One region of the Exiguobacterium sp. BRG2 genome, then DNA from elsewhere that is predicted to be linked to it. Evidence: riboswitches for the same ligand, from Rfam matches in the RefSeq annotation. Region 1 holds a riboswitch; each other region holds the start of a gene.

Region 1 (4,884 bases):
TGTGCCGAACGGCGTATCCTGCAACTCCGTGATGCTACCGTGCAGGATATTGACATCGACGTCGAAGCGTTTTGCGACTTGCGATAAGAGTGGTTGTCCGGTGTGATGTCCAAGGAAGTGAATCTTATAGATTGGATTCGCATTCCGGGACTCGATCAACTGACGAATCGACGCTGGAATCTCGTCATGCATGACGGAGCGAACGAAATTTTTCGCTGTCTCAGTCTGCGGGTTTGAAAAGACATCAAAGACCGTTCCTGACTCGATCAACTTTCCAGCTTCAATGACGGCGACCCGGTCGCAAATCTCCCGGATGACGCCCATCTCGTGGGTGATCAAGAGAATCGTGATCCCGTACTCGGCATTGATCCGTTTTAATAACTGAAGAATATGATGTGTCGTTTGGGGATCAAGTGCTGACGTCGCTTCGTCACATAAAAGGACGGAAGGTTGCGTCGCTAGTGCCCGGGCGATACCAACGCGCTGTTTCTGCCCACCCGACAATTGATCCGGATAATGATCTGCTTTGTCCGCGAGATCGACGAATTCGAGTAACTCCGTCACCCGGCGGCGAATTTCGTCTTTCTTGACGCCTGCGAGAACGAGTGGTTTCGCGACATTCGTAAAGACCGTGTTCGCATTCAACAGATTGAAGTGCTGAAAGATCATCCCGATCCGTTGTTTTGCTTGGCGTAACTTTTTCGGAGACAGTTGCGTTAAATCTTCCCCATCGACCGTCACCGTTCCTGACGTCGGTCGTTCTAACAGATTGACGCAGCGGAGCAGTGAACTTTTTCCGGCACCGCTAAAACCGATGACCCCAAAGATTTCACCTTTTTCGATCGTCAGGTCGACACCGTCGAGCGCTGCAATCGTCTGATCTTTCGTGACGTACGTTTTTTTGACTTGATGAAATGCAATCATTCCGTTTTCCCCCTTCATTCAACAAAAAAGGCCCCTTCTTGAGAAACAAGAAGAGACCTGGATCCGCACAGTGGCAGAATCCACTCCACTCATCTCTCAGACATCTGTCTGATGGAATTGGCACAGTGCTCATAATGAGTCTGTTGCCGAGGTTTCGTAGGGCCAGTCCCTCCACCTCTCTGGATAAGTATTGCGGTATGAAATTCGTATGTGTGTTGTTGTGTTGTTGCTTATGTCGTAAAACTAATTTTTACATTACGGGTCGAACCTTTAAAAGTCAACCAACTTTTCAAAAATAATCCATTTGGCGCATATCGATGGATGAACAAGTTATGAGTTAGCTTACTGAACGGATCATGATTCGTCAAGAACGATTTGACAAGTCATTTTCGGTCGTGCTACCATCGTTTCAATGATTAATCCGACAATTCCAATATGATATTTATCAAGAGTGAACGAGAGACCTGGCTCTATGACTTCACGGCAACCTGCAATCTGTAAGGTGCTCCGACCAGCAAAGCGCGGCTTTGGATGATACGGTGAAAAACTCGTGGGCGTCCAAGCAGTGACGTCGACGAGTTTTTTTCATGAATGGAGGAAAAATAGTAATGATGAACTATCCTGTATTGACTGGTGCTGAAGCATTTTATCTTCAAGGTGGACCGATCGGCATTCTAATCTGTCATGGTTTTAACGCCACTCCGCAGAGTGTCCGGGACGTCGGTGAGGCATTTGCTGCCGAAGGTTTTACCGTCTATGCCCCGCGCTTACGTGGACATGGAACGAACGTCCGCGAGTTTGAACAATCGACTGCTCGATGTTGGAAGCAAAGCCTGCAAGACGGCTATGAACGTTTACAAGAAACATGCGATCAAGTCTTCGTCATCGGTCAATCGATGGGTGCGACGCTTGCGTTGTCGCTCGCTGCTGACGGCATTCCGTTTGCCGGCATCATTACGATCAATGCCGCACTCTCCGTTCCATCCTATGAAGCACTTTCGTTCGAGGACGGTCCACAGTACTTACCGGAAGGGGCACCGGACATTAAGCGAGCAGCCTTCGAAATCATTTATGACCTCGTTCCGAGCCGTTGTGCGTTCGAACTCGTCCGCTTGATGGATGAGACAAAAGGACGCCTCGGATCCATTCTCCTGCCGACATTGATTCTCTACTCGGCGACCGATCACGTCGTTCCGCCGTCGAGCTCGGATTATCTGCACCAGCACATCGGGACGAATGATAAACGAATCTACTGTCTCCTCAACTCGTACCACGTCGCGACCCTCGATCATGATCAGGATTTGATCGTGCGTGAGACGATTCGTTTCATCGAACGCTCGAGTCGTTTCTCACAGGAAACGGGATAAAAAAAACAGCTATTCGTCTTCACTTAGAAGCGAACAGCTGTTACATCAAAGGACGACCATCATCGGTTCGTCTTTTTTGTTTATCCTTTTTGGTGTTGCATCGTTTGGAGCGGCTTCGGCTTTCCTGGCACTTCATGGCAGTGGCGGCACCGTGGCTCATACGATTCTGAAGCGCCGACTAAAATGATCGGATCATCATAGTTCGCTGGTTTTCCATCAATCAAACGTTGTGTCCGGGAAGCCGGATCGCCACATGAGAGACAGATCGCCTGAAGTTTCGTCACAAATTCTGCGCGCGCCAGTAATTCCGGCATCTTGCCAAATGGCTCTGCCCGGAAATCCTGATCGAGTCCTGCACAAATGACGCGTTTTCCGTCTTGCGCAAGTGCTTCGATGACTTGAACGATCTCATCATCAAAGAATTGAACTTCATCAATTCCGACAATTTGTGTTTCTTCCGCTACTGCTGCATAGAGATCACGACTCGTCGCCATTGGAATCGCCACGACGGAATTTCCGATGTGAGAGACGACATGCTCTTCATGGTACCGGTCGTCGATTGCCGGCTTGAATACTTGAACGGGCAGTTTGCCGTACTGTGCCCGTCTGACACGACGAATCAACTCTTCCGATTTCCCGGAAAACATACTACCACAAATTACTTCGATCCAGCCGTACTGATTTATTACATGCATCATCGTCCGACACCGTCCTCTAAAAATAGTCACTTTAACGAGTATAGCTCGAAACGGTATTGAGAAAAAGGGTTGACTTCCGGAAATCAAAATTCATTTTTTCTTTACCTAGAATTTTTGTCCTTTCATTCCAACCTTCATCCATTTCCTGTACACTAAAGAAGAAGATTCTCGCGAAAGAAGGTGTCCCCGATTCATCATCTCTTACATGACATTCTGCACCAATATGGCGCCCTTGGTCTTTCCGTCCTTCTCGCAGGTGGTATCGTGGGATTGCCGGTTCCTGATGAGACCTTGCTCGTCCTGTCCGGTTTTTGGATGCATCAAGGCAATCTACCGCTGTTCGGTACGATTCTTGCCGCTTACGCTGGCAGTTGCATCGGAATGACGATTAGCTACGTGCTGGGCTTAAAACTCGGCATGCCCCTGTTGCATCGCGTCGGACCAAAGATGCGCATCTCAGAAAAACACATTCTCTCCGCTGAAGCCGGATTTCGTCGTTACGGCAAATCGGTCTTGATCATCGGTTACTACATACCTGGTCTTCGCCAACTCTCTGCCTTTTTTGCAGGTGTTTCAAAAATGCCGTTTCGCATTTTTGCGAGTTACGCGTATACAGGTGCTTTGATTTGGGTCAGTGTGTTCTTGGGCGCCGGCTACTTTGTTGGTCGTCATATCTCGTTCCACAAAGTCGTCGACTACATCTTGGCACATCCAGAAGCCATGCCGTACTTGATCGGGATTGTCGGCGGGATTGCTTTCTCGTTCGTCTTAAAGACGTACCTTACGTACCGTTCGCAATTCAGCCTATACAAAAACAGCCTGCTTCCGTAATGGAGGCAGGCTGCTTTTTAAGAACCGGCAAGTAATTACTTGCGGCCGTATTTTTTGTTGAAGCGATCGACACGACCATCTGCCGCGTTGAACTTTTGACGACCTGTATAGAATGGGTGCGAGTCTGAAGACACATCCACACGGATGAGTGGGTACTCGTTACCATCTTCCCAAGTGATCGTTTCGTTCGAAGAACGAGTAGAACCGCTTAAGAATTTGTACTCAGTCGTTGAATCCATAAATACTACTTTGTTGTAGTTAGGGTGAATTCCTTGTTTCATGGTTGATTTCTCTCCTTCCGCCCTGGTCCATTTGCTGAGCCAGAGTAAGTTACCTTCCTATACTAAACGATTTTTTTACGCGTCGCAATAGTTATTTTTCCGTCGTTGCTTCCTTCTTGACGGTACGCGGTTTAGCAGGTGCACGTCGGACCGTCTTCTTCTTTTCTTTCTCAAGTTCAGCAAAAAATTCTTCATTATTTTTCGTGTCGCGAATCTTACGCAGGAACGTATCGACGAACTCGTTCGACTCGTTCATCGTCCGACGAATCGTCCAGAGCGCATCGAGTTGCTCTTTCGGAAGCAAGAGTTCTTCCTTCCGCGTACCTGATTTGCGAATGTCGATTGCCGGGAATATTCGGCGTTCCGACAGCTTACGATCGAGATGTAGCTCCATGTTTCCTGTTCCTTTGAATTCCTCATAGATGACGTCATCCATGCGGGATCCCGTCTCGACGAGTGCCGTCGCAAGAATCGTCAAACTGCCACCATGTTCGATGTTTCGCGCCGCACCAAAGAACCGTTTTGGTTTGTGGAACGCTGCTGGGTCAATCCCCCCTGAAAGCGTCCGTCCGCTTTGCGGCACTGTTAAGTTATACGCACGAGTCAAACGCGTGATCGAATCCATCAAGATGACGACATCTTTTTTATGTTCGACAAGTCGCATCGCCCGTTCAAGGACAAGTTCAGAAATCCGCACATGGTTGTCCGGTGTTTCGTCGAACGTTGAACTGACGACGTCTGCTCCCGGAACTGAACGCTCGATGTCAGTTACTTCCTCTGGTC
Region 2 (4,884 bases), on a different contig from region 1:
CGTATTGACGTCATACGTATAGATCGTACCTGACGCATCCTTAATGAACTCGATGCCTGCGACCGCGATTTGGTTCGCTTGGAGGAATGCTTCATACTTTTGGATGATCGGGTCATCGAAGCCTTCAACGATTTGGAACTTCATCGGTGTTTGTGGCGCTTCTTCACCAACTGGGCAGAACAAGTCGTCGATCACACATGCATCCGCTGGGCAAAGCTCAAAACCTTCTGATGTATCGACTCGAACCGCGTAGACGAACTTTCCACCTACGAACTCACAACGTGTGATGTACGGTTCTGGTGCTTGAATATACTCTTGAATCAACGTGATGCCATCGACTGGTTCGTCGAATGTCGGACCGTCGAGATAAGCTTCAAGTGCTTCAATCGAATGGAATAACTGGACGCCGAGACCTTTCCCTGCACGGTTGTGTTTCGTGATGAATGACGAAACACCGATCTCTTTTGCTGCTTGTACGATTTGATCGCGTCCGACGGCAGCCGTCGTCTTCGGTACACGAATCCCAGCCTTCCGCAACGCCGTGTATTGATTGACTTTGCTGACTTCAAGACGAAGCGCACGCGTTCCGTTAAAGACGGTCCGGTCATGCTCTTCTAACCAAGCGAGGACCCCTTCCGTCAACTCCGGCGCGTAACGATGCCCCCGCGTATGCGAAGACGCACTCATACGACTGTAAAAGACACCTTCTGGCGGCAGTTCATCTAACGGTACGATTCCTTCATTTAAGTGCCACTGCTCGTACGGCAACTTGAGTTCTTCGAGACGTTTGATGAGATGATCCGTCCATTCTTGGTTTTCGTGGAGAATATGAATTTTTGTCATGATTGTTGACCTACCTTTCGTTTCGCTTCGACCAGTGGCATTACGTCACGGGCAAAGCGTTCCATTTCTTCAAGTTGTGGTGAGAATTGTAACAAGAGCAAAGTGACACCAACGGCTTCGAACGCTAGAATCCGTTCGGCAATCTGTTCTGGTGTTCCGATCAAGTTCGGTCGCAGACCACGGTTCGAGACGGAATAATCATTTCGTTCGACCTGTTGTTCGAGTTGCGATTTACTGATGAAATCTTGATAACCGGCATAACCGGCGCTGTCTTCCTTAACGTCCGTGATGCGTTGCCACTCAAGAAGCGCTTCTTCTTCCGTATCCCGACAAATGATGTAGGCAGCAAGACCGAAGCTCTCAAGCGGTGCGTGTCCCGTCGCTTCCCGGCGTACTTTCATATCATTGATTTTATGAGCTACTTCTTCAACAGTGCCTCCATGCATGACGTAGGCATCACAATGTTCGACGATCGTCCGTTTTCCGGCTTCACTCTCTCCACCAGCGTAGAGCTTAATCCCCTGACGCTGGACGGGTTTCGGATGGAGTTCTGCCTGTTCGATCGTGTAGTGATGACCGAAGAAGCTGTACGGTGACGCATCTGCCCATAGTCCTTTCATGACCGTGACGAACTCTTCCGTCCGGGCATAGCGCTCATCATGTGCAGTAAAAATACCGTTGTATTGTTTTGCTTCTTCTGCCCACCAGGCTGAGACGACATTGAGCGTAAATCGCCCTCCACTCAACTGATCGATGTTTGCCGCCATCTTCGCCGTCGTCGCTGGATTATGGAACCCGGGACGAACCGCTGTCATGATCTCAAGGCGTTCTGTTGTTGCAGCAATCGCCGCTGCCGTTGTCCATGCCTCAAGACTCGGTTCCTTGATGCCTTTGATATCGTTCAAGTTCAATTCCGCAATCAACGTCGTCGAGAAGCCGATGCGTTCAGCTGTTTGTGCGACTTGTTTCGCATAATCGAATGTTGCTGGCATCTGTTCATCCTCGACGTTACGTAACCATCCCCCAAAAATCGGTAACCAAAAACCATACTCCACTCCATCGTCCCCCTTATCATAAAAAAACGCTCTTTTCGAAGTTCGAAAAGAGCGACGGTATCTTGTCCTGTCCGCTCTTATCTTCAGAAGGTATTCCTTCCTGGAAGTAGCACCTTCCGCCATAGCGGGGTTGCTGAAGTGTCTTCGGGCCAGTCCCTCGACTTCTCTAGATAAGATGTGTTGCATTCATCGTACAGAATTCATTGAACTAAAGCAACCATTAAACCGTCTTTTCCTATCGGATTTATTTCAAAGAAAAATCCCGACGTAGTGTCGGGATTCCGGATTAATATGGTGCGACGAAATCTGATGTTGGCTCTGGTGCTTGCTCCCCACGAATACGATCGTAGAATTTGGCAAGCGTGACACTGAAGTATGGTCCGACCCATAGGACAGCAAGACCAAGTGTAACGATTACAAGTAATGCCCAACCAATGAATGATAGGAAGAGTAAGAATGCTTCCATCTTGTGACCATCCATGAGTTGGCGTGAACGCGTGATGGCCTCGAGGATACCGATCGATGGTTCATCTCGAAGGATGTAGAACGTCAACAAGTAAGAGAATGACTTGATGATACCAGGGATGATTAAGAGTAACGTCCAGAGCGCGATAAAGATGAACTGAACAATGGCCAGCCCCACCACTTTCAGGAACATACCATATGGCTCAAACAAATCCGTCACTTTCGTTTCTTCGCCACGAGCAATCGACATGGCAATCCATGTCCAACCGACTCCTACTGGAATCAATAAAATCGACACCAATGATACAACGAGATCTATACTACTAGACGGCTCATCGATATCCGATCCAAATAAATTAGGAACACCCTGAATAATACTAAACAGCAGAAAAGCTAGGACTGCAAATCCCCAACGACCGCTGAGCGACTCCTTCGCTGCTTTCTTTAATTGAGATGACATGAGTAAGGTCCTCCTTGAAAAATAAGTTCTCACCTTACTCTACGGCTTAAAATTTCTAATGTTTCACTCTTTTTTCAATAATTTCCCGTCTCGTTGCTGGTTGAGCCAAGCACGCTCAAGTTGTCGTCCACATGTTAGAACGAACGTTGAACATCGAAGCGCTTCATCGCAAACGAAATGTCATGTTTTTCGTCTATGTACGCTGATATATCTCCACAGCCGGATCCTGACGCTTGTATTTCGCGACGATGACGATCAAAACCGTGATGATCACAAGCAGGAACCAAGAAGACAATTTTCCAAGATCAACGACTGCCCAGCCTCCTTCCTGATGCGGATAGACCCAGCCTTTAAAGAACGTCACGATGTTCTCCGCGATCCAAATGAAAAAGGCAATCAGTAAAAAGGATAGGACGAGCGGCATCCGGTAGATCGTCTGCTCGATCGTAAAATGAACCCATGACTTATAGAAGACAAGGACGACGAGGACCATCAATAGCCAGCGTGCATCGAAGATCCAATGGTGGGTGAAGAAGTTGAGATAGACGAGACTGCCTACGCTGATCGCAAGCCAAGGCGGTGGAAATGCTGTGAAGCGTAAATGAAATCTTCGGAACGCTTGACAGACATAACTTGCGACACTTGCATACATGAATCCTGCATACAAGGGAACACCAGCCACTTTCGTTAGAGCCTGTTCCGGATAACTCCAAGACCCAACGTTCACTTTGAACAGTTCAAGTGCTAGACCAATCACGTGAAAGAGTAAGATCAGTTTGAACTCTTCCAGCGTTTCATAACGCGTGACAAGTAAGACGATTTGGACGAGAAGACACCATAGCAACAGGAGATCGTATCGCGCGATCGGTTCAGCAGGAAGATAACGTGAAAGAGCAAGCGCTGCGAAAATCATGACGGGAAAGACGCAACAGACGGCTTCTATGTATGTAAAACGAATCAGGTGCCGGATCGCTTTCATCCTGTCATCTCCTTTTTTCTTCAGTATACGTTTCTCTTTCGACCTTCCCCTCCTTCTTAAGATGGAAAAAACGGAAAATTTCGTCTTTCTTCTTCTACTTTCCTCATGATACAGTTAACGAATCAATTATTTTTAAGAAATGAGGTGTTAGACATGACGCGTCATCGTGCTTCCTGGTTATTACGCGCTACGTTAAAGTGGGGACTCTTCCTACTCGGTTTATTTTTACTCGCTCTCGGCTCATCGATGATGATCACGGCTGAACTCGGTGTCTCGACGTGGGATGTATTACATCTTGGTCTCCAAAAGAAGACGCCGCTATCCGTCGGAACGATCATCTTGCTTGTCGGTCTATTACTCGTTTTCGTGAAGTACGCGTTAGACCGCGTCACACCGCAAATCGGAACGCTCGTCAACGCGATTTTCGTCGGTGTCTTCATGAATCTTGTTCTTGGTTCTCATCTCTTACCTTCTTTTGAGTCGATCTGGTTGAATACGCTCTGGCTGATTTTCGGTATCTTCATCATTGGGATGGGCGCTGGTCTGTATGTCGCTATTGGATACGGGGCCGGTCCACGTGATGGGTTGACGCTGACACTTGCAGAGCGCTTCGGAACGTCAATTCGTCTGATGCGGACGATCATGGAAGTCACGGCATGCGGCATCGGTTGGTTGCTTGGAGGACCTGTTTTCTTCGGTACGATCCTCTCGATTTTCCTGATCGGACCGTTCCTGCAATTTTGGTTGTTCTATTTCCGCCGGATCATTGCAGCAATTGATGCAAAAGGACTTCCAGCGTCTGAACGCCAAATTAGCTAAGTCGCCTGACTCGATATCATTCCGCGTGAATGATATCTTTTTTTATGTCAGAAGCAGATAAGTTGCGTCATCAAAATAAACACGTTATATTCGTTTACATATCAATCTTTGATACGTCAAAGGTTTCTTCGAACGAAGGGAAGGATGTGATGGATTGAGTATTTCCTGCACCGAAAAAGGACGTTTGATCTATGCACTCGTCTCCGTCAATAAGACGATTGCTCAAAAATTCGATCTCTGTACGGATGGTTTCAGTCAGACGC
Region 3 (4,884 bases), on a different contig from region 1:
GCGCTCTTGAAGGCGATGAAGAGAAAGGATATGTCAACGCTGGACTGGTTGCCGGTTTGATTCGTGATGTGCCAACGGTTGCTGAGTTGTTTACGCGCATGATGGAGGAAGCAGAGGAACAGCTGAAGCGGACGACTGCTCGTTTTGCGACATGAACATACAATGATGACCCGTAAACCCGCTTGTGGAAAGCGGGTTTTTTCATGTTTTTTTGAAAATGGGACATTTGTCCTTTTCAAGTGAGGCACGAATAAGGTCTACTCTAGTGTAGAGATTAAAGGAGGAGATGACGTGCAAGGAGTCGTGTTTGCTTTGATGAGCGGTCTGTTCATCGCCCTGCAAGGCATATTCAATGCGCGCCTTGCGACAGGCGTCGGACCGTGGTTATCCGTATTGATCGTCCACTTTGTTGGTCTGATGGGTTGTTTAGTCATTTATAGCTTCGTACGAGATCGGAAAATCGGCGGATTCCGTCAGTTACCGTGGATTTATGCGAGCGGTGGTTTGATTGGCGTGCTAGTCGTCGTAACGGAACTGACAGCGATCCAAAAACTCGGCATGACATGGGCGATGTGTTTGTTACTCGTCGCGCAGATTTTTTGTGCCTTTCTGATTGATTTAAAAGGATGGTTCGGTGTCTTAAAAAAACAAGGAAATCGTGGTCAGTGGGTTGGTGTGGGTCTCATGCTTGCAGGAGTTGCGATTTTCTCACTTGCCTAAAGGGAGGGAACGAACATGGAAACCGTCATCCAACAGTATGGACTGGATACGATTTTAACGGAAGAGACGCGCGCTTGGTTGCGTGAAGAAACCTTCCGAAAAGGAGAACTCCTCTGTACGACCGGTGCGACAATCGACCGGATGTACTTCATCGTCGCAGGCAAGGTCAAGATTTCTGCTGCTTCGTCAGAAGGAAAACAACGGATTTTACGATTCAAAACACCACTGACAGTGATTGGTGACGCTGAATTCATCAACGAACGGGAAGTGCTGAATACGGTCGAAGCAGTGACCGATGTCGATGTGTTGAGCGTGCCGTATACGATTTTACGCGAGCACAATACAACGAACGTCTTTCTGCAATTTTTACTAAGAACAATTACAGCGAAGTGGTATGCCGATTCGAAATCAGCGTCGCACCACGTACTCTATACGGTCGAGGAGCGATTTGCAGGCTACTTATTATCGATTGCGTCCGAAGCTAGTGACAGTTTGTTTTATCAGGAGATGCGGACGTCGAATCTACATGACGTCGCTGACTGGCTTGGAACAAGTTATCGTCATCTCAACCGGATCATCACGAAGTTGTGTGAGGAAGAGATTCTTGTTCGACGACGTGGCAAGATCATCATCGTCGATTTGGAACGGATTCGCGAGAAAGCGAACGGTAACAGCTATGAGTAAGGAGGAACGAACATGATAATAGGCATTGTGTGTGCCGTATTGGCTGGAATGTTAATCAGTTTGCAGACGGTATTGAATGCTCGGATGAGTGACGCGTTCGGCGCATGGGCAACGACGACGCTGGTTTTCTTCGTCGGCTTCATCGGAGCAAGCATCACGTATGTCCTGTTTCGTGGTGGAACGATCGGACAGATTCAAAACGTGTCACCACTCTACTGGTTCGGTGGACTCGTGGGTGTCGGTGTCGTCTTTTGTGTCATGCGCGGGATTCAATTGCTTGGTCCGTCCGTCGCGATCTCTGTCGTGTTGATTTCGCAGTTGAGCTTTGCCCTTGCTGTTGATACGTTCGGTTGGTTCGGTTTGCCACAAATCGACTTATCGTTTGGTCAGCTCATCGGTCTCGCTGTCATGGTGTGTGGCATCTTCGTCTTGAAACGGTATCAAGTCGTGGCACCGGAACAACAGGCAAAGGATCAAGTAGAACGTGTTTCATGACTTACTTTTTCCATAACAATGAAACAGGTCAGCAAACCAACGTTTACTGACCTGTTTTTATATACATTTTTTTGAATCAGACCGTCGTCGTATCTTTCCATTCCTGCTCGATGAAAGCATCGCGACCAGAGGCAGCACGATCTTTTTTATAATGTTCTGGATTTTTCTTATGGAAGTCTTGATGGTACTCTTCCGCCGGATAAAATTCAGAAGCGGCATCGATCCGCGTCACGATCGGTTGTTTGAAACGATTGCTTGCAGCAAGAGCGTCACGGGAAGCGATCGCTGCTTCGTGCTGCGCATCCGTATGATAGAAGATTGCTGGCGCGTACTGCGTACCGCGATCTTGGAATTGACCTTCTGCATCCGTCGGATCCGTTTGGGGCCAGTAGAGTTCAAGTAAACGCTCGTACGGGAACAGGCTCGGATCAAACGTGATTTGGACGACTTCGAGATGTCCCGTCGTTCCTGTTTTGACTTGCTCGTACGTCGGATTGTCGACGTGTCCGCCCATGTAACCTGATACGATCCCCTCGATTCCTGGTAATTCTTCAAATGGTGTCACCATGCACCAAAAACATCCACCTGCAAATGTTGCTTTTTCCATCTGTCTCTTCCTCTCCGTGGGAAATCCCCATTGTATGTCTGACAGCGAGAAAACGAAAACGACTCCTTCGCTTGGTTGCAAAAGGAGTCGCCGCTTTTTATCAACCAAAGCTTTCGCTTTGCTGGTCGTAGCACCTTGCTATGCGCAGGTTGCTGGGACGTCATCGATCCAGATCTCTCGGTCCACTCTTGATAAGGGTATATGAAGTTGATGTCATTCGTCATCATTGTTGTGATGATACCATTCACAAAGAAATAAAGTCAATCCTTAGAATTTAAGGCACGTAAAACGGTTGCTCCAAGTGTCTTCGCACCGATCAACAACGCTTGTTCATTGATCTCGTACTGTGGATGGTGTTGCGGATAGTTGACGCGACCGTCCGTATAGCCAGAGCCGGTAAAGAAATAACTACCCGGGACGTGTGTTAAGTAATGTGCGAAGTCGTCCGCCGCCATCATTGGTGTGAGTGCCCGGACGGATGCTTCCGGTAAGAAAGCAGCAGCTTCCTGAACGAGCTTTGTCTCATCCGGGTGATTCCAGAGCGCCGGGTAACCAGTCGTGAAGTCAATCGAATACGAAGCACCGATGCCGGCACACGTCGTTTTAGCGACAAGATCGACTTCTTGCCGGAGCTGATGCCGCAGTGTCTCGTTGAACGTCCGAATTTCCCCGACAATGCGTGCCTCACCCGTAACGATATTTGGTGCTGTTCCTGCATGGAAAGAACCGATTGCGAGAACAGCCGGCTCAAACGGATCGACCCGTCGACTAACGAGATGTTGTAAGTTACAGACGAGTTGCGCTCCAGCGACGAGAGCATCTTTTGTTTTATGCGGTGCCTGGGCATGCCCACCTTGACCATGGACGATGATTTCGAATTCGTCGATCGCACACAATGTATGTCCTTCCCGAAACCCAATCGTGCCAACTGGTAAATCATTTTCGAGATGTGTCGCGAAAATCGCATCGACTCCTTCGAGGACGCCGGCTTCGATCATTTGGATTGCTCCGCCGGGGAAGACCTCTTCTCCATGCTGGTGGATGATCCGAATCGTTCCTTGCAATTGATCGCGTATCGGATAGAGCGTAGCAGCAAGGGCCATCACCATTGCCGTGTGACCATCATGCCCGCAAGCATGCATGATACCAGGATGGATCGACCGGAAAGCAAGCGTTGTCTCTTCCTGAAGTGGTAATGCGTCAAAATCTGCGCGGACAGCAATCGTCGGACCAGGCTGTTTGCCTTCGATCGTCGCGACGACACCACGACCTCCGACGGCTGTTTGATGAGGAATGCTCTGTTCTGCGTAAAAGGCGGCAATCCGTTCTGGTGTGCGGACTTCTTGGAAGGATAGTTCCGGATGGCGGTGGAAATCACGGCGTAATGCGATCATCGTGGGTTCGAATTGTTCGAGTGCTTCAAAAAGTTGATTTTGCATGTTCTAGCTCCTTTAACGTGTGTCTTTTCGTGAAAATGGGTACAGATACAGGTAATCACGAAAGGGGATAATGTAACATGGGAGAAATCGTCGTTAATGCTGTACTTACCATCAAAGCTGGACTTGCGGATCAAGTCTTCCCGATTTTACAAACGGTTTATCATGCTTCACAAAAAGAAGAAGGATGCTTACGTTATTCCTTGCACCAATCGATCGAGGATGAGCATCAATTCATGCTGTATGAAGTGTATCGTGATGAAGAGGCACTTGAAGCGCATATCGCATCCGATCACTATAAAGCCTACCGTGAACAGATCGAGTTATACTTGATGGATCGACAAGTAACGAAATACGTCGAGATGACATTTTAACGTATTGCGATAAGAAGAGACGAACCCGTCGATTTCGACGGGTTCGTCTTTTTTTGTCTTACATCGATTTAAATCCGAGGAAATGCTCCTGCCAACGCGGTTCGTAAATCGAGTTGATTTGAAGCTGTGAACCGCCTGCATGGATGAAGTGTTCGCTATCGAGCATGATTCCGATATGCGATGGACCATCCGTGTAGGTGTTCTGGAAGAAGACGATATCCGAGCGTTTACCACTCGAGATACTCGTCCGGCGATTCGTAAAGAAAGCACCATACCAGTAGCCACGAACATTCGTCCGACCACCGTATTTTCCAGCCTTGTTCGTCGCGTAGTGAATCAAACCGGAACAGTCAAAACCACCGTTCACGGCATCTTGCGAACCCCATGTGTATGGTGTGCCGATATGTTGGACGGCTGCTTGGATCAGCTTTTCACCACGCGTATTATTCTTTTTAACGACCCGTTTATCGGACGTGATCGTCACAGCGGATACCGGAAGATAAACAGGTGTCCAGCCTGACTGGATGACATAGAAGTTTCCGACTCGATGACGCGGATAAACGCGTTT
Region 4 (4,884 bases), 210 kb from region 1:
AGCCAAAGCGAAGTTCCCTGGAACGGCTGAGATATCGACGCTTTCGACGGCGCGTGGTAGTTGAGCCGCCTCGAGTGGTTTAATGACGAGTTTCTTCGGATTCTTAACGATATCTTTCTCTGAAACAGTCAGTGGATCGACATCTGGCTTCAGTTCGATCCAGCCTTGTTCTGCCAAGAGGTTCAGCGCGCGTGCCTGGTTCGTCGGATCATTCGGCGTCGCGACTTCAGCACCCGTCTTGACGTCGTCAAGTGTCTTCGCCGTCTTACTATATAGTCCCATCGGTGCCGTCGGGACAGTGATGAGTCCTTTAAGGTCGAGCTTCTTTTCTTTAGAGAACGTCTTCAGGTAAATCGAGTGTTGGAATAAGTTAGCATCGATATTGCCGCTACCGAGTGCGATGTTCGGTTGGATATAATCGCTGAATTCGACGATTTCGACTTTATAGCCTTTCTTTTCGAGTTGCGGTTGAATCGCTTGTTTGACCATGTCGCTATAAGGGCCGCTTGTCGCCCCAATCTTGATCGTCTTGTCTTTTTCATCAGCACTGCTGTCTCCGCATCCTGCGAGGATTCCTGCACCAAGTAAGGCTGTCGCTAAAAAGGCATATCGTTTTTTCATGATTCAACTCTCCCTTTATATGTATGATTAGCGCTTGTCTGTTTTTCGCGCCAGTTGATTGCCAAGTGCTTGAATGCTCTGGACGATGACGATGAGGACGACGATCGTCACGATCATGATGAGATTATCATAGCGATAATAGCCGAAGCGGATCGCGAGGTCACCGACACCTCCGCCGCCGACGATCCCAGCCATTGCCGAGAAGCCGATCAAACTGATCGTCGTTAGCGTGATGCCCTGAATGATGCCAGGGAGTGCTTCTGGTAAAAGGATACTGACGATGATCCGTAATGGTTTCGCACCGCACGCTTCCGCTGCTTCGATCAAACCAGGTGGAATCTCACGCAGTGATGTTTCGACGAGTCGTGCGAGAAACGGAATCGCTGCGACACTGAGGCTGACGGATGCTGCTGTCGGACCAATCGTATTATCAAGCAAAAATTTCGTTAATGGAATGAGGGCAACAAGCAAGATGATGAACGGCAAGGACCGGACGATGTTGACGACGAAGTCAAGGACACGTCGGATGGCAATGTTTTGAAAGAATAAACCGCGGTCGGTGACGAACAGGAGAATCCCGAGTGGAATCCCGACGACCAATGCGAAGGCAAGCGAAATGCCAACCATCCACGCCGTCTCACCAAGTGCCTTCAACAACTCTGGTAACATCGTTTGTATACGATCAAGCCACATCCTGAATCACCTCGAGCGTATGAAGTTCCGCCGCAAGCCAGTCGAGAGCAGGTGCGATTTGATCGGAGGATCCCGTCAAGCTGACGATTAGGACACCAAAAGCGACGTCTTGGATGTAATCGACTTTTCCGTGCAGGATGCTGACCGAGATATCGTATCGACGGATGGCTTCCGACAACGTACTTTCACCGGTCTTCTCGCCCGTGAACTGTAGGCGGATGATCTTTCCCGGTGTCGCTTGCAAGATGCGTTCCGGTAGCTCGATCTGGAGTGCCGTGTCGACGTAATGTTGTGTCACCGGATGTTTGGCTTGACTGAACAAATCGTATGTAGAGGCAACTTCGACGACTTCCCCTTGAGACATGACCGCGACACGATGGCAAATCTGTTTGACGACATCGATCTCATGCGTGATGAGGACGATCGTCAATCCGAGTCGTTCATTCAAATCTTTCAACAAATCTAAAATCTGCAGCGTCGTGACCGGATCAAGGGCAGAGGTCGCTTCGTCACATAACAAGACGGTTGGATCATTCGCGAGTGCCCGGGCAATCCCAACGCGCTGTTTCTGTCCGCCGCTCAACTGACTCGGGAAGTTCGTCTCGAATCCTTCGAGTCCGACGAGCGAGACGAGTTCACGGATCCGTTCCGGAAAATCTGCTCGTTTGACGCCGGCAGCCTTCAGTGCAAAAGCAATGTTATCTGCGACATTACGCGACTGGATCAATTGGAAATGCTGAAAGATCATTCCTGTCCGCAAGCGAAGTTGACGCAAATCTGCTTTTGACATCCCGCCGAGCGAGACACCGTCGACCTTTACCGTTCCTTGTGTCGGATGCTCGAGACCGTTGATCAGACGAAGCAACGTACTCTTACCGGCACCGGATTCACCGATGATCCCAAAAATTTCTCCTTTTTGAATCGTCAAATCGACATCTCGTAATGCAAAAATCGGGGTCCGGTCTCGGACGAACCGTTTCGTAATCTGTTTGAATTCAATCATCTGCTCATCTCCTCATACAAAAAAAGTCGCTTTTTCCTAGTAGCAGAGCAACCAGAAAAAGCGACGAAAGTGTAAGATTTCGTAACTTATCTCTCAGAATGAATCCATTCTGTAGGATGTGGCACCGTTCCTGATAGGTGGTTGCCGGACGTCGTTGGGCCTAATCCCTCGGTCGCTCTCGATAAGTAGTTATGCTGTTGGGATTTACTTTAACGGAAATGATTCCCATCTGTCAAATGTTTTTTCAGAATTATTCTGCAACAGGTGTCCGGAACAGGTTGAGCGTTCCGATTCGATCGACGGCTTCTTCTAGACGTTCGACGTCAGCAATCAAGCTGATCCGGACGTAGCCTTCGCCGTATTCGCCGAAGAAGGATCCAGGGGTTACAGCGACGTGTGCTTCGTCAAGCAGGTGATCGGTGAAGCTTTGGGACGTGTAACCTTCAGGAACAGGAAGCCAGACGAAGAAGGAACCGCCCGGACGTGGTCCACTCCAGCCAATCGCATCGAGTTTCGCGAACAACGCATCGCGTCGTGTTTCGTACAGACTACTTAACTCGCGGACACATGTCTGGTCACTCGTCAGAGCGACGGTCGCTGCATGTTGGATCGGTGTGAAGGCACTGACGTAGAGATGTTCCTGATACGTCTCGATGCTTGAGATGACGGACGGATTTCCGATCGCGAAAGCGATTCGGAAGCCAGACATGTTGAAGCGTTTCGAGAGTGAGAACAACTCGATTCCGACCTCCTTCGCCCCTTCCGTCTGCAAGAAGCTTCGTGTGGGACCATCAAAGCTGATGCCACCGTAGGCTAAATCATGGACGACACAAATATCATGGGCATCCGCGAAGGTAACGGTCTGTTCGAAGGCTTCTGCTGTCGCTGTCGCACCTGTCGGATTACTCGGGTAATTGAGGAACAACATCCGGGCGCGCTCGACATCTGTCGTATCAAGTAAATCGTAATCCGGCAGGAAGTTATTTTTCTCAAGCAATGGAAGCGTAATCGGGTAAGCGCCAGCAAGTGCTGCTCCAGACAGGTAATCCGGGTACCCCGGATCCGGGACGATGACACCTTCTCCAGGATTGACGATCGTTTGTGGTAAGGCGACGATTCCGGCTTTACTACCGAGAAGAATTGCGACCTCGGTTGCCGGATCGATCGTGACGCCGAATTCGTTCGCATAAAAGCTCGCGACGGCTTGCTTTAGAAAATCATGTCCACGAAATGGTGGATATTGAAGGTTTGTTGGCTCATCGATCGCCTGTTTCAAGGCGTCGAGAATATGTACGGGCGTCGTTTGATCGGGTGTTCCTTGACCAAGGGTAATGACATCATGCCCGGCAGCTTTCACAGCACCGATCCGGTTCGCAAGTTCAGCGAAAACGGGAGCAGGAAGCCGATCGATGGCGATGGATGGAGCGAAATGTTTCATGGATGTGTGCCTCCTTCGTAGTATTGTCGTCAAGGATAACGAATATTCAGTCAAAAGAAAAGAACTTTTTTGAAATTCAAAAAAATCGTCCAATAAACAGGTACAGATATGTGGAGCGGGAATAGAGAGTAGGGAGAGGAGTGAGGAGATGAAGCGAGCTAGCTGGAAAGAAGCAGTCGTCTATCAAGTCTATTGGCGCAGTTTTAAGGATTCGAATGGGGACGGCATCGGTGATTTGCGAGGTGTCATCGACAAGCTAGATTACATCGCATCGCTTGGTGTCGATATCGTCTGGTTAAATCCATGTTACCGTTCTCCAGACATCGATAATGGCTATGATATTGCCGATTATTACACGATCATGGACAAGGCGGGGACGATGGGCGATCTACAAGAGTTGATCACAGCGGCTCATGCACGCGGCTTAAAGATAATTCTTGATTTGGTCGTCAATCATACGAGTGACCAGCATGACTGGTTCCGTCAGTCGCGGGACCGAATCCACGACAAGGATGATTGGTACATCTGGAAAGATGGAACGAAAGAGACGCCCCCGAACAATTGGCGGTCTTACTTTGCGCCGAGCCCGTGGACGTGGAGTGAAGAGCGCGAACAATATTATTTCCATTCCTTTGCGAAAGAACAACCGGACTTAAACTGGGAACAACCGGCTGTCCGGCAAGCGATCTACGACATGATGAACTGGTGGATCGCTCAAGGGATTGACGGTTTCCGGATGGACGTCATCAACTTGATCAAAAAACGTTCGCTTGAGGATGTCGTCAATCCGTTTAATCTATCGTATCTCGGGAATCAACCAGGTGTGCACGACTTCCTTCAGGAAATGCATGCGAACGTCCTTGCCGGGAAAGATTTGTTCACGGTCGGTGAGATTCCGTTCGTCGGTCCAGAAGACGGTCTGTTATATGTCAGTGAAGAACGTGAAGAACTTCGAACGCTGTTTCACTTCGAAATCGCGGACGACATGGAGGCAATGGACCTTTTACGATTCAAGGAAATTCAGAAACGATGGTATGACGTCTTATACCCATTAGGTGTCAATTCACAGTTTCTCAACAATCACGATCATACGCGACAAGTGACCCGCTTCGGCAGTGAACGATACCGA

Evidence for each region. A riboswitch is a leader RNA that binds a small molecule or an ion and turns the genes downstream of it on or off. The one in region 1 is predicted to bind S-adenosylmethionine.
Region 2: another riboswitch for S-adenosylmethionine. It lies ahead of Q9R23_RS10015 (LLM class flavin-dependent oxidoreductase); the one in region 1 lies ahead of Q9R23_RS07740 (alpha/beta hydrolase).
Region 3: another riboswitch for S-adenosylmethionine. It lies ahead of msrA (peptide-methionine (S)-S-oxide reductase MsrA); the one in region 1 lies ahead of Q9R23_RS07740 (alpha/beta hydrolase).
Region 4: another riboswitch for S-adenosylmethionine. It lies ahead of Q9R23_RS06790 (methionine ABC transporter ATP-binding protein); the one in region 1 lies ahead of Q9R23_RS07740 (alpha/beta hydrolase).

What each region holds. Positions count from the first base shown of each region.
Region 1 covers NZ_JAUZUW010000004.1:226,874-231,757, forward strand. The annotation lists gene Q9R23_RS07735 (methionine ABC transporter ATP-binding protein) at 1-924, opposite strand, end outside; SAM riboswitch class I at 1,011-1,114, opposite strand; SAM riboswitch class I at 1,364-1,465, shown strand; gene Q9R23_RS07740 (alpha/beta hydrolase) at 1,533-2,291, shown strand; gene Q9R23_RS07745 (thymidine kinase) at 2,372-2,986, opposite strand; gene Q9R23_RS07750 (DedA family protein) at 3,170-3,820, shown strand; gene Q9R23_RS07755 (type B 50S ribosomal protein L31) at 3,856-4,101, opposite strand; gene rho (transcription termination factor Rho) at 4,193-4,884, opposite strand, start outside.
Region 2 covers NZ_JAUZUW010000006.1:139,016-143,899, forward strand. The annotation lists gene Q9R23_RS10010 (ATP-grasp domain-containing protein) at 1-843, opposite strand, end outside; gene Q9R23_RS10015 (LLM class flavin-dependent oxidoreductase) at 840-1,898, opposite strand; SAM riboswitch class I at 1,973-2,075, opposite strand; gene Q9R23_RS10020 (DUF975 family protein) at 2,185-2,823, opposite strand; gene Q9R23_RS10025 (DUF817 domain-containing protein) at 3,017-3,802, opposite strand; gene Q9R23_RS10030 (YczE/YyaS/YitT family protein) at 3,956-4,621, shown strand; gene Q9R23_RS10035 (MarR family winged helix-turn-helix transcriptional regulator) at 4,776-4,884, shown strand, end outside.
Region 3 covers NZ_JAUZUW010000011.1:12,425-17,308, reverse strand. The annotation lists gene Q9R23_RS13235 (NAD(P)H-dependent flavin oxidoreductase) at 1-155, shown strand, start outside; gene Q9R23_RS13230 (DMT family transporter) at 292-720, shown strand; gene Q9R23_RS13225 (Crp/Fnr family transcriptional regulator) at 736-1,404, shown strand; gene Q9R23_RS13220 (DMT family transporter) at 1,417-1,899, shown strand; gene msrA (peptide-methionine (S)-S-oxide reductase MsrA) at 1,976-2,506, opposite strand; SAM riboswitch class I at 2,601-2,704, opposite strand; gene Q9R23_RS13210 (M20 metallopeptidase family protein) at 2,767-3,945, opposite strand; gene Q9R23_RS13205 (putative quinol monooxygenase) at 4,023-4,316, shown strand; gene Q9R23_RS13200 (SH3 domain-containing protein) at 4,375-4,884, opposite strand, start outside.
Region 4 covers NZ_JAUZUW010000004.1:16,505-21,388, reverse strand. The annotation lists gene Q9R23_RS06800 (MetQ/NlpA family ABC transporter substrate-binding protein) at 1-621, opposite strand, end outside; gene Q9R23_RS06795 (methionine ABC transporter permease) at 649-1,314, opposite strand; gene Q9R23_RS06790 (methionine ABC transporter ATP-binding protein) at 1,304-2,317, opposite strand; SAM riboswitch class I at 2,401-2,505, opposite strand; gene Q9R23_RS06785 (aminotransferase class I/II-fold pyridoxal phosphate-dependent enzyme) at 2,568-3,755, opposite strand; gene Q9R23_RS06780 (alpha-glucosidase) at 3,904-4,884, shown strand, end outside.